2 regions of the Pseudomonas sp. KH_021 genome follow, and region 1 is predicted to be linked to the other one. Evidence: riboswitches for the same ligand, from Rfam matches in the RefSeq annotation. Region 1 holds a riboswitch; the other holds the start of a gene.
The links. Region 1 has a riboswitch for thiamine pyrophosphate ahead of thiC (phosphomethylpyrimidine synthase ThiC). Riboswitches for the same ligand answer to the same signal wherever they lie in the genome.

Region 2: another riboswitch for thiamine pyrophosphate. It lies ahead of AC3IX4_RS19090 (TenA family protein); the one in region 1 lies ahead of thiC (phosphomethylpyrimidine synthase ThiC).

Annotation. Positions count from the first base shown of each region.
Region 1 covers NZ_CM174477.1:5,765,672-5,769,659, forward strand. Annotated here, with positions in the region: gene thiC (phosphomethylpyrimidine synthase ThiC) at 1-1,178, opposite strand, end outside; TPP riboswitch at 1,332-1,436, opposite strand; gene AC3IX4_RS26585 (TolC family outer membrane protein) at 1,612-3,045, shown strand; gene waaA (lipid IV(A) 3-deoxy-D-manno-octulosonic acid transferase) at 3,628-3,988, opposite strand, start outside.
Region 2 covers NZ_CM174477.1:4,149,445-4,153,432, forward strand. Annotated here, with positions in the region: gene AC3IX4_RS19080 (ABC transporter permease) at 1-129, shown strand, start outside; gene tenA (thiaminase II) at 295-954, opposite strand; gene AC3IX4_RS19090 (TenA family protein) at 958-1,605, opposite strand; TPP riboswitch at 1,685-1,795, opposite strand; gene AC3IX4_RS19095 (dicarboxylate/amino acid:cation symporter) at 1,841-3,163, opposite strand; gene AC3IX4_RS19100 (tartrate dehydrogenase) at 3,256-3,988, opposite strand, start outside.

The sequences.
Region 1 (3,988 bases):
CCCGGACGCAGGCCGTCGCCCAGCGAGAAGCTGACGTCATAGGCCTTCATGATTTCGCAGATTTCGTCGAAATGGGTGTAGAGGAAGTTTTCCTTGTGGTGGGCCAGGCACCACTTGGCCATGATCGAGCCGCCACGGCTGACGATGCCGGTCACTCGCTTGGCCGTCATCGGCACATAGCGCAGCAACACCCCGGCGTGGATGGTGAAGTAGTCCACGCCCTGCTCGGCTTGCTCGATCAGGGTGTCGCGGAACAGTTCCCAGGTCAGGTCTTCGGCCACGCCGTTGACCTTTTCCAGAGCCTGGTAGATCGGCACAGTGCCAATCGGCACCGGCGAGTTGCGGATGATCCACTCGCGGGTTTCGTGAATGTGCTTGCCCGTGGACAGGTCCATGACCGTGTCCGAGCCCCAGCGGATACCCCAGGTCAGCTTGGCCACTTCCTCTTCGATGGAGGAACCCAGGGCACTGTTGCCGATGTTGCCGTTGATCTTCACCAGGAAGTTACGGCCGATGATCATCGGCTCAAGCTCGGTGTGGTTGATGTTGGCCGGGATGATCGCGCGGCCGCGAGCGATTTCCTCGCGCACGAACTCAGAGGTGATCTCTTTCGGGATGCTCGCGCCGAAGCTGTGCCCGGCATGCTGCTGCTTGAGCAGGCCAGCAGCACGGGCCTCTTCCAGCTTCATGTTTTCGCGCAGGGCGACGTATTCCATCTCGGCGGTGATGATGCCCTGGCGGGCATAGTGCATCTGGCTGACGTTGGCACCGGCCTTGGCCCGGCGTGGGTTGCGCACGTGGGCAAAACGCAGCTTGGTCAGTTCTTCGTCGTCCAGGCGTTGCTGGCCGAAGTGGGAGCTCAGCCCGGGCAGGCGCTCGGTGTCGCCACGATCATCGATCCAGGCCGAGCGTACATCGCCCAGGCCCTTGCGCACGTCGATCTGCACAGCGGGGTCGGTGTAGGGGCCGGAGGTATCGTAGACCAGCACCGGGGCGTTGATCTCGCCGCCAAAGTCGGTCGGCGTGACGTCCAGGCTGATCTCCCGCATAGGGACACGGATGTCCGGGCGCGAGCCTTGAACGTAGATTTTTTGTGAACGGGTGAACGGCTGAACAGACTGCTGGTCGACTTGGGCCGACTCACTCAGGTGCACATTATTTTTTTGTTGTTTACTCATCACAGGCTCTCCAATCAGCATCCAGGCGGGCGGATTGTCGGAGTGAACCTGAAAAGCACGGACGCACCAGTGCTGGTGCTGTGCTGGTCTCGTCGAGGGCAGTTTCATGGCATGAACTGCATTCCCGGACCAAGCACAAGAGGACTCGCCGGGAGGACGAGAAATCTTGTTCCCTACGCAGGCGCTAACCTGATCAGGTTCAACGGGATCCGGATTAACCGATCTCAGCCTCATAACGAGGCACCCCGACAAGAACGTGGCCAGTCTAGACACAACTGACAACGAAAGCCAACCCCCAGTTGCAGCGCTCGATAAATGGCGCAAATGCCTGATTGTTGCCAAGCCTGCGCGCAACTACACTCGCAGCGGGCTTATAACCCTGGAAATGGCTGACCCGCTCATGCCCTTGTGATTACCACCTAAGGATCGCCTCATGCTGCGCAAACTCTCACTGGCCATCGCCGTGTCTTGTGCTTCCAACGGATTGGCCTGGGCAGCTGAAGCGCCCCTTACCAGCAAGACCGACCTGGTCAGCGTCTACCAGGAAGCGGTCAGCAACAACGCCGATCTTGCGGCCTCGCGCGCCGATTATGCGGCCCGCCGTGAAGTGGTGCCCCAGGCCCGTGCCGGCCTGCTGCCAAACCTGTCGGCCGGCGCCGACATGTTGAACACCCGCACCAAGCTCGATGAACCTTCGCTGACCTCCACACGCAGCGGCAACTCCTGGCAGGCTACCCTGGCGCAGCCCATTTTCCGCGCTGATCGCTGGTTCCAACTGCAGGCCGCCGAAGCCGTCAACGAACAGGCTTCACTGGAGCTGTCGGCCACCGAGCAAAACCTTATTTTGCAAAGTGCCGAGAACTATTTCGCCGTGTTGCGTGCCCAGGACAACCTGGCGTCCACCAAGGCCGAAGAAGCCGCGTTCAAGCGCCAACTGGACCAATCCAACGAGCGGTTCGACGTCGGCCTCTCCGACAAGACCGACGTGCTGCAGTCCCAGGCCAGCTATGACACCGCCCGGGCCAATCGGATCCTGGCACAGCGCCAGGTCGATGATGCTTTCGAAGCGTTGATCACCTTGACCAACCGCGAGTACAACGCGCTTCAGGGTGTACAGCACAGCCTGCCGGTACTGGCGCCGATGCCCAACGACGCCAAGGCCTGGGTCGACACCGCTGCGCGGCAAAACCTTAACCTGCAGGCCAGTAACTACGCGGTGAGCGCGGCCGAGGAAACCTTGCGCCAGCGCAAGGCCGGGCATGCGCCCACCGTGGATGCGGTGGCGCGTTACCAGAAAGGCGACAACGATAGCCTGGGCTTCACCAACCCGGCACCCCAGGCCGGCGTGCGCTATGGCGGTGATGTCGAACAACGATCGATCGGCTTGCAGTTGAACATTCCGATCTACAGCGGCGGCCTGACCAGCTCGCAGGTTCGCGAGGCTTATCAGCGCCTGAATCAGTCCGAGCAGCAGCGCGAAAGCCTGCGGCGCCAGGTGGTGGAAAACACTCGTAACCTGCACCGGGCGGTGAATACCGATGTCGAGCAGGTACAGGCGCGCAAACAGTCGATCGTCTCCAACCAGAGTGCGTTGGAAGCGACCGAAATCGGTTATCAGGTGGGAACGCGCAACATCGTCGACGTGCTTGATGCCCAGCGCCAGCTGTACACCTCGGTGCGTGACTACAACAACACCCGCTATGACTACATCCTCGACAACCTGCGCCTCAAGCAGGCAGCAGGCACGCTGAGCCCGCAGGATCTGGAAGACCTCAAGCGCTATCTGAAGCCTGACTACAACCCGGACAAAGACTTCCTGCCGCCGGACCTGGCAAAAGCCGCACAGGAACAACTCAAGGCCCGGTAGGAGCAGAGCTTGCTCGCGATGAACGCGCCGCGGTGCATCAGGCAAACCGCAGCGTCTGCATCGCGACGGTTCGGCGCCCCGACAAGCTCTGCTCCTACCCCATACCACGCAGACCGTGGCGGTGGCCTTGTAGGAGCTGGGCTTGCCCGCGATGAGCATAGGTATCTACACATCTTTTGGTGTACTGCATTTCGTAGCAGTGGACGAGTAGAACGAGGCCACGTCCGGCTGCGCAGCAGTCGTAAAACCTGGCACTTCAGTATTCAGATACACCGCGAGTACAGGCTTTGCGAGGACTACGTCCCCGGACCTAGCCTCGCTGAACTCGTCTACTGCTACGAATGTAGCCGCTGACGAGGTACGAGGCTGCGATCGGCAGCGAAGCGGCCGTAAAACCTGAGACCGTAATCCATCAGGCACACCGAAGGGCCTGAATTTACGACGGCTTCGCCGCCGATCGCAGCCTCGTACCTCGGCAGCGGCTACAAGAGCCGCGCTGCCCCAGAATTGTGTAGATACCTATGCCGCGATGAGCGCGCCACGGTGTATCAGGCAGAACGTACCGTGGAGCCAGTTTCGCAGTCAGACCAAGCGTGCCAAGCCGTCCAGCAAGCGCTGCAAGGCGCCTTGGTTGGCGCGCATCACGGTCAATCCCGCCTGTCCTATCTTCTGTGCTTCTTGGGGCAGCTCGATCAGCCGGCGCACCGCTTCGGCCAACCCCCGCGCATCGTCAACCTCCTGCAAAGCCCCCGCAGCGCGCAACATCGCCGAAATTTCCAGAAAATTGAACACATGCGGCCCGGTCAACACAGGTTTGGTCAAGGCCGCTGGCTCAAGCGGGTTGTGCCCGCCACTGGCAATCAGGCTGCCACCGACAAAGGCACTGTCGGCCAGGGCGTAGAGAAACAGCAACTCACCCATGGTGTCGCCCAGCAAGACCGAC
Region 2 (3,988 bases), 1.6 Mb from region 1:
CGCTGGAGCTTTTATGGCGTGGCAGACGTCAACGTCTGGGTCAGCATCGGCATGACCCTGGGCTTTTTGCTGGCGTGCATCCTGGTGGTGAGCTGGATCTTCAAGACCGGGTATCGGTTGCGCCACTGAATCTGCACGGTGTGTCTGGGTTGGCCGCGCGGGTAGGAGCACGGCTTGCCGGCGATTGGGCCAACGCGGTGTGTCAGGTATGGCCCATCGCGAGCAAGCTCGGCTCCTACAGGCGATTGGGCCAACGCGGGGTGTCAGGTATGGCCCATCGTGGTGTGTCGGGGGTTATGCTTGATCCAGGCCCATTTGCCAGAAGTCGGCTTCCAGCCGTGAAGCTGTGGCGAATATGCCGGTCAGCTCGGTAAAGCGCTGTTCGGTCATGGTCCGGGCGGCCAGTTCGTCGAGGTGGCGGCGGGCATCGGCAGCCACTTTCTGGTAGCCCTCCCCGGCGTACTCACCGATCCATTCGCGGTACGGATGATCACCCAAGGCTTCGACGCCATCAGGCGCCAAGGCACGGCCAATCTCGGCGTACCCGATCACACAGGGTGCCAGCGCAGCATGCAGTTCCAGCAGGTCACCTGCCGCGCCGCAGTCGAGTACATAACGGGTGTAGGCCACCGTGGCCTGATGCTCCGGCGCCGACTCAATATCCTCACGCGACAGTCCCCAGTGTGCGCACAAGCGCACATGCAGTTCGGTCTCGTCGAGGATCGCGGCCAGGCCGGCCTGGGCGGCGCGGATGTCCGCCGGGGTGCGGCTCTTGTAGGCGGCCAGCGCCCAGGCCCGGGCAAACTGGATTAGAAACAGGTAGTCCTGCACCAGATACTGACGAAACGCTGCCTCAGGCAAGGTTCCCGCACCCATCTGGCGCACGAAGTCGTGATCGACGTAACTGGTCCACTCGCTAGCCGCTGCGTTTTTTAGCCGCAGGAAAATATCCATCGATCAATCCTCGATCACGTAGGCAGCATCAAAGAATTCGCGCTCAAGCTTCACCGCGCGCAGGAAAAAGTCGGTGCTCAAGGCTTCTTCCGAAGGCCCTACCCGATCCAGCTCCGAACGCAGGAATTCAATGAATTCGCAAAAGAACGGATTGTCATGCAGGGTCACCCATTCGGCATGCACGAAGTTGGGCGGCAGCACTTTCGGCGCTCGCGTGGCCCAGTCCAGGTACAGCCATTCCGCCACGTTGAGTACCGACAGTGCTGCAACGTAGGAACGGGTTTCGGCCGCCTCACGCATGATCGCCTTGAAGCCAGCAGTCGAGGGCGCATCGGGTGCATCACGGCGTTGTTGCTCAGTCACCCCCAGCGCCTCGAAGGAGCGCAAAAAGTAGGTGTTCTCTTCCCCCGAGACCATGCCGGCAAAACGGCCCAGGCGCAGACGTGCCTCGAAGGTGTCGGCACTGGCGATGGCCGCGCCGAGCAGCGTCAGGAAACTGTCGATGAAGCGGTGGTCCTGGATCAGGTAGTTGGCCATGACCCGGTTATCGACGGTGCCGGCAAACAGTTCGCTGACAAAGCGGTGCTCGACCGCCTCGGACCAGAAGGGCTCGCTCTTGCGGCGAAGGGTTTCGGTAAAGCGCTCGGTCATGGTGCTGTGCTCTCTTTGGCAACAGCGAGACCGCGGCTATCAAGCAGGGGCGGCCTCGCAGTGAGGCCGGCAAAAAGGCAGGATCGAAAAGCCCCATCCCTTCGCCGGCATGATCCGGATCAGGTTCGAAGGGTCACCGCGCTGCAGTAGCGGTTTCTCAGCCCGATACCGGGCTCCCCTTGGTGGCATGATTCTATACAGGATGCAGGCCCGATTGTCACGCGGGCCTAGCGCTTCAGGCCCGTTGTGGCTGGGCTGCCAGCGGCTTGGCAATGGCAGGCGTCAGCACGTCCGGTTTAGGCGGTTCTGCTTCACCGTTGAGCGCCCTGTTCATCTTCTCGGTGTCCAGCGCCCCCACCCACTTGGCAATGGCCATGGTGCCCACACCATTGCCGATGGTATTGGTAATCGCCCGCGCCTCGGACATAAATCGGTCAACCCCCAGCAGCAGCACCATGCCCGCCACCGGAATGGTCCCAAGCGACGCCAAGGTTGCGGCCAGAATGATAAAGCCCGAACCCGTGACCCCCGCCGAGCCCTTGGAGGTGAACATCAGCACGGCCAGCACAATCAACTGATCGGTCAGGGTCAGTGGTGTGTTGGTCGCCTGGGCGATAAAGATGGCCGCAATGGTGTAGTAGATCGCCTGCCCGTCCGGGTTGAAGGTCAGCCCTGATGGGATAATCATCCCGGCCACCGGCTTGGACACGCCCGCTTTCTCCATCTTCGAGATCATCTGTGGCAGCACCGACTCGGACGAGCTGGTGCCCAGCACCGTAAACAACTCCTCCTTTATAAAGCGCAGGAACTTCCACAGGCTGAAGCCGCTATAACGACAGATTGGCCCCAGCACGAAGATCACGAACAGCGCGCAGGTCAGGTACACACAGGCCATCAGCTTGCCCAGCGAGAACAGCGAACCAAAGCCGTATTTGCCGATGGTAAAGGCAATCGCCCCGAACGCCCCGATGGGTGCCAGGCGCATCACCATGTTGACGATGCGAAACATGCCCTGCATCAGGCTGTCGAGGGTATCGACAAACAGTTTCGCCCGAGGACCTGCATGCGCCAGGGCGACACCCAGCAAAATCGAGAACAGCAGTATCTGCAGCACATTGCCCTTGGCAAAGGCGTCGACGATGGTGTCGGGGATGATGTTCATCACAAAATCCATGAACGTCGTGTGCTTGGCCGCGGTGGTGTAAGTGGCAATGCTTGAGGTGTCCAGCGAGGCAGCGTCGATGTTCATGCCCGCACCCGGTTTGAACACATCGACCACGACCAGGCCGACCACCAGCGCCAGGGTCGAGACCACCTCGAAGTACAACAGCGCTCGAAAGCCGACACGCCCCAACTCCTTCATGTTTTCCATGCGTGCAATGCCAGTGACCACGGTGAGGAAGATCACCGGGGCCAGCAGCATTTTGATCAGTTTGATAAAGGCATCGCCCAGGGGCTTGAGCGCTGTGCCGGTGTCAGGCATCAACACACCGATAACGGCACCGAGGACAACGGCGATCAGTACCTGGACGTAGAGTTTTCCTAGAATGCGTTTCATGACGGGGCCCTGATTTTTTATTGTTGTCAGGAAATGCCAGGGAGCCTGCCCCCTGGCGCTGTGCCGCGATGCTGCTGTGACGCCGGGTCCGATCAGCGATTGATCAAGGCAATCACCGCATCGGTAATCTGCCGCGTGGTGGCGGTGCCGCCCAGGTCAGGGGTGTGCAGGCCGCTTTCAGTCACCGCTTCAATGGCCGACATCAATTGCTTGGCGGCGGCGGCTTCACCCAAGTGTTCCAGCATCATGGCCGCCGTCCAGAAGGTTGCGACAGGGTTGGCCACGCCTTTGCCGGTAATGTCGAACGCCGAGCCGTGGATCGGCTCGAACATCGACGGGAAGTTGCGCGACGGGTTGAGGTTGGCGGTCGGCGCGATGCCCAGGCTGCCGGACAGTGCCGCGGCAAGGTCAGAGAGAATGTCGGCATGCAGGTTGGTGGCAACGATCACGTCCAGGGTCGAGGGTTTGAGCACCATGCGCGTGGTGACCGCATCGACCAGTTCCTTGTCGATTTTTACATCCGGGAAGTCCTTGGCGACTTCGTAGAAGATCTCGTCCCACAGCACCATGCCATGACGCTGGGCATTGGACTTGGTGACCATGGTCAGGTGCTTGCGCGGGCGGCTGCGGGCCAGCTCGAAAGCAAAGCGATGGATACGCTCGACACCAGCACGGGTGAACACTGACACTTCGGTCGCCACCTCTTCGGGCAGGCCCCGATGGACGCGGCCGCCATTGCCGGAGTATTCACCTTCAGAGTTTTCGCGCACCACCACCCAGTCGATCTGATCACCGTTGTGCAGCGGGCTCTTGACCCCAGGCAAT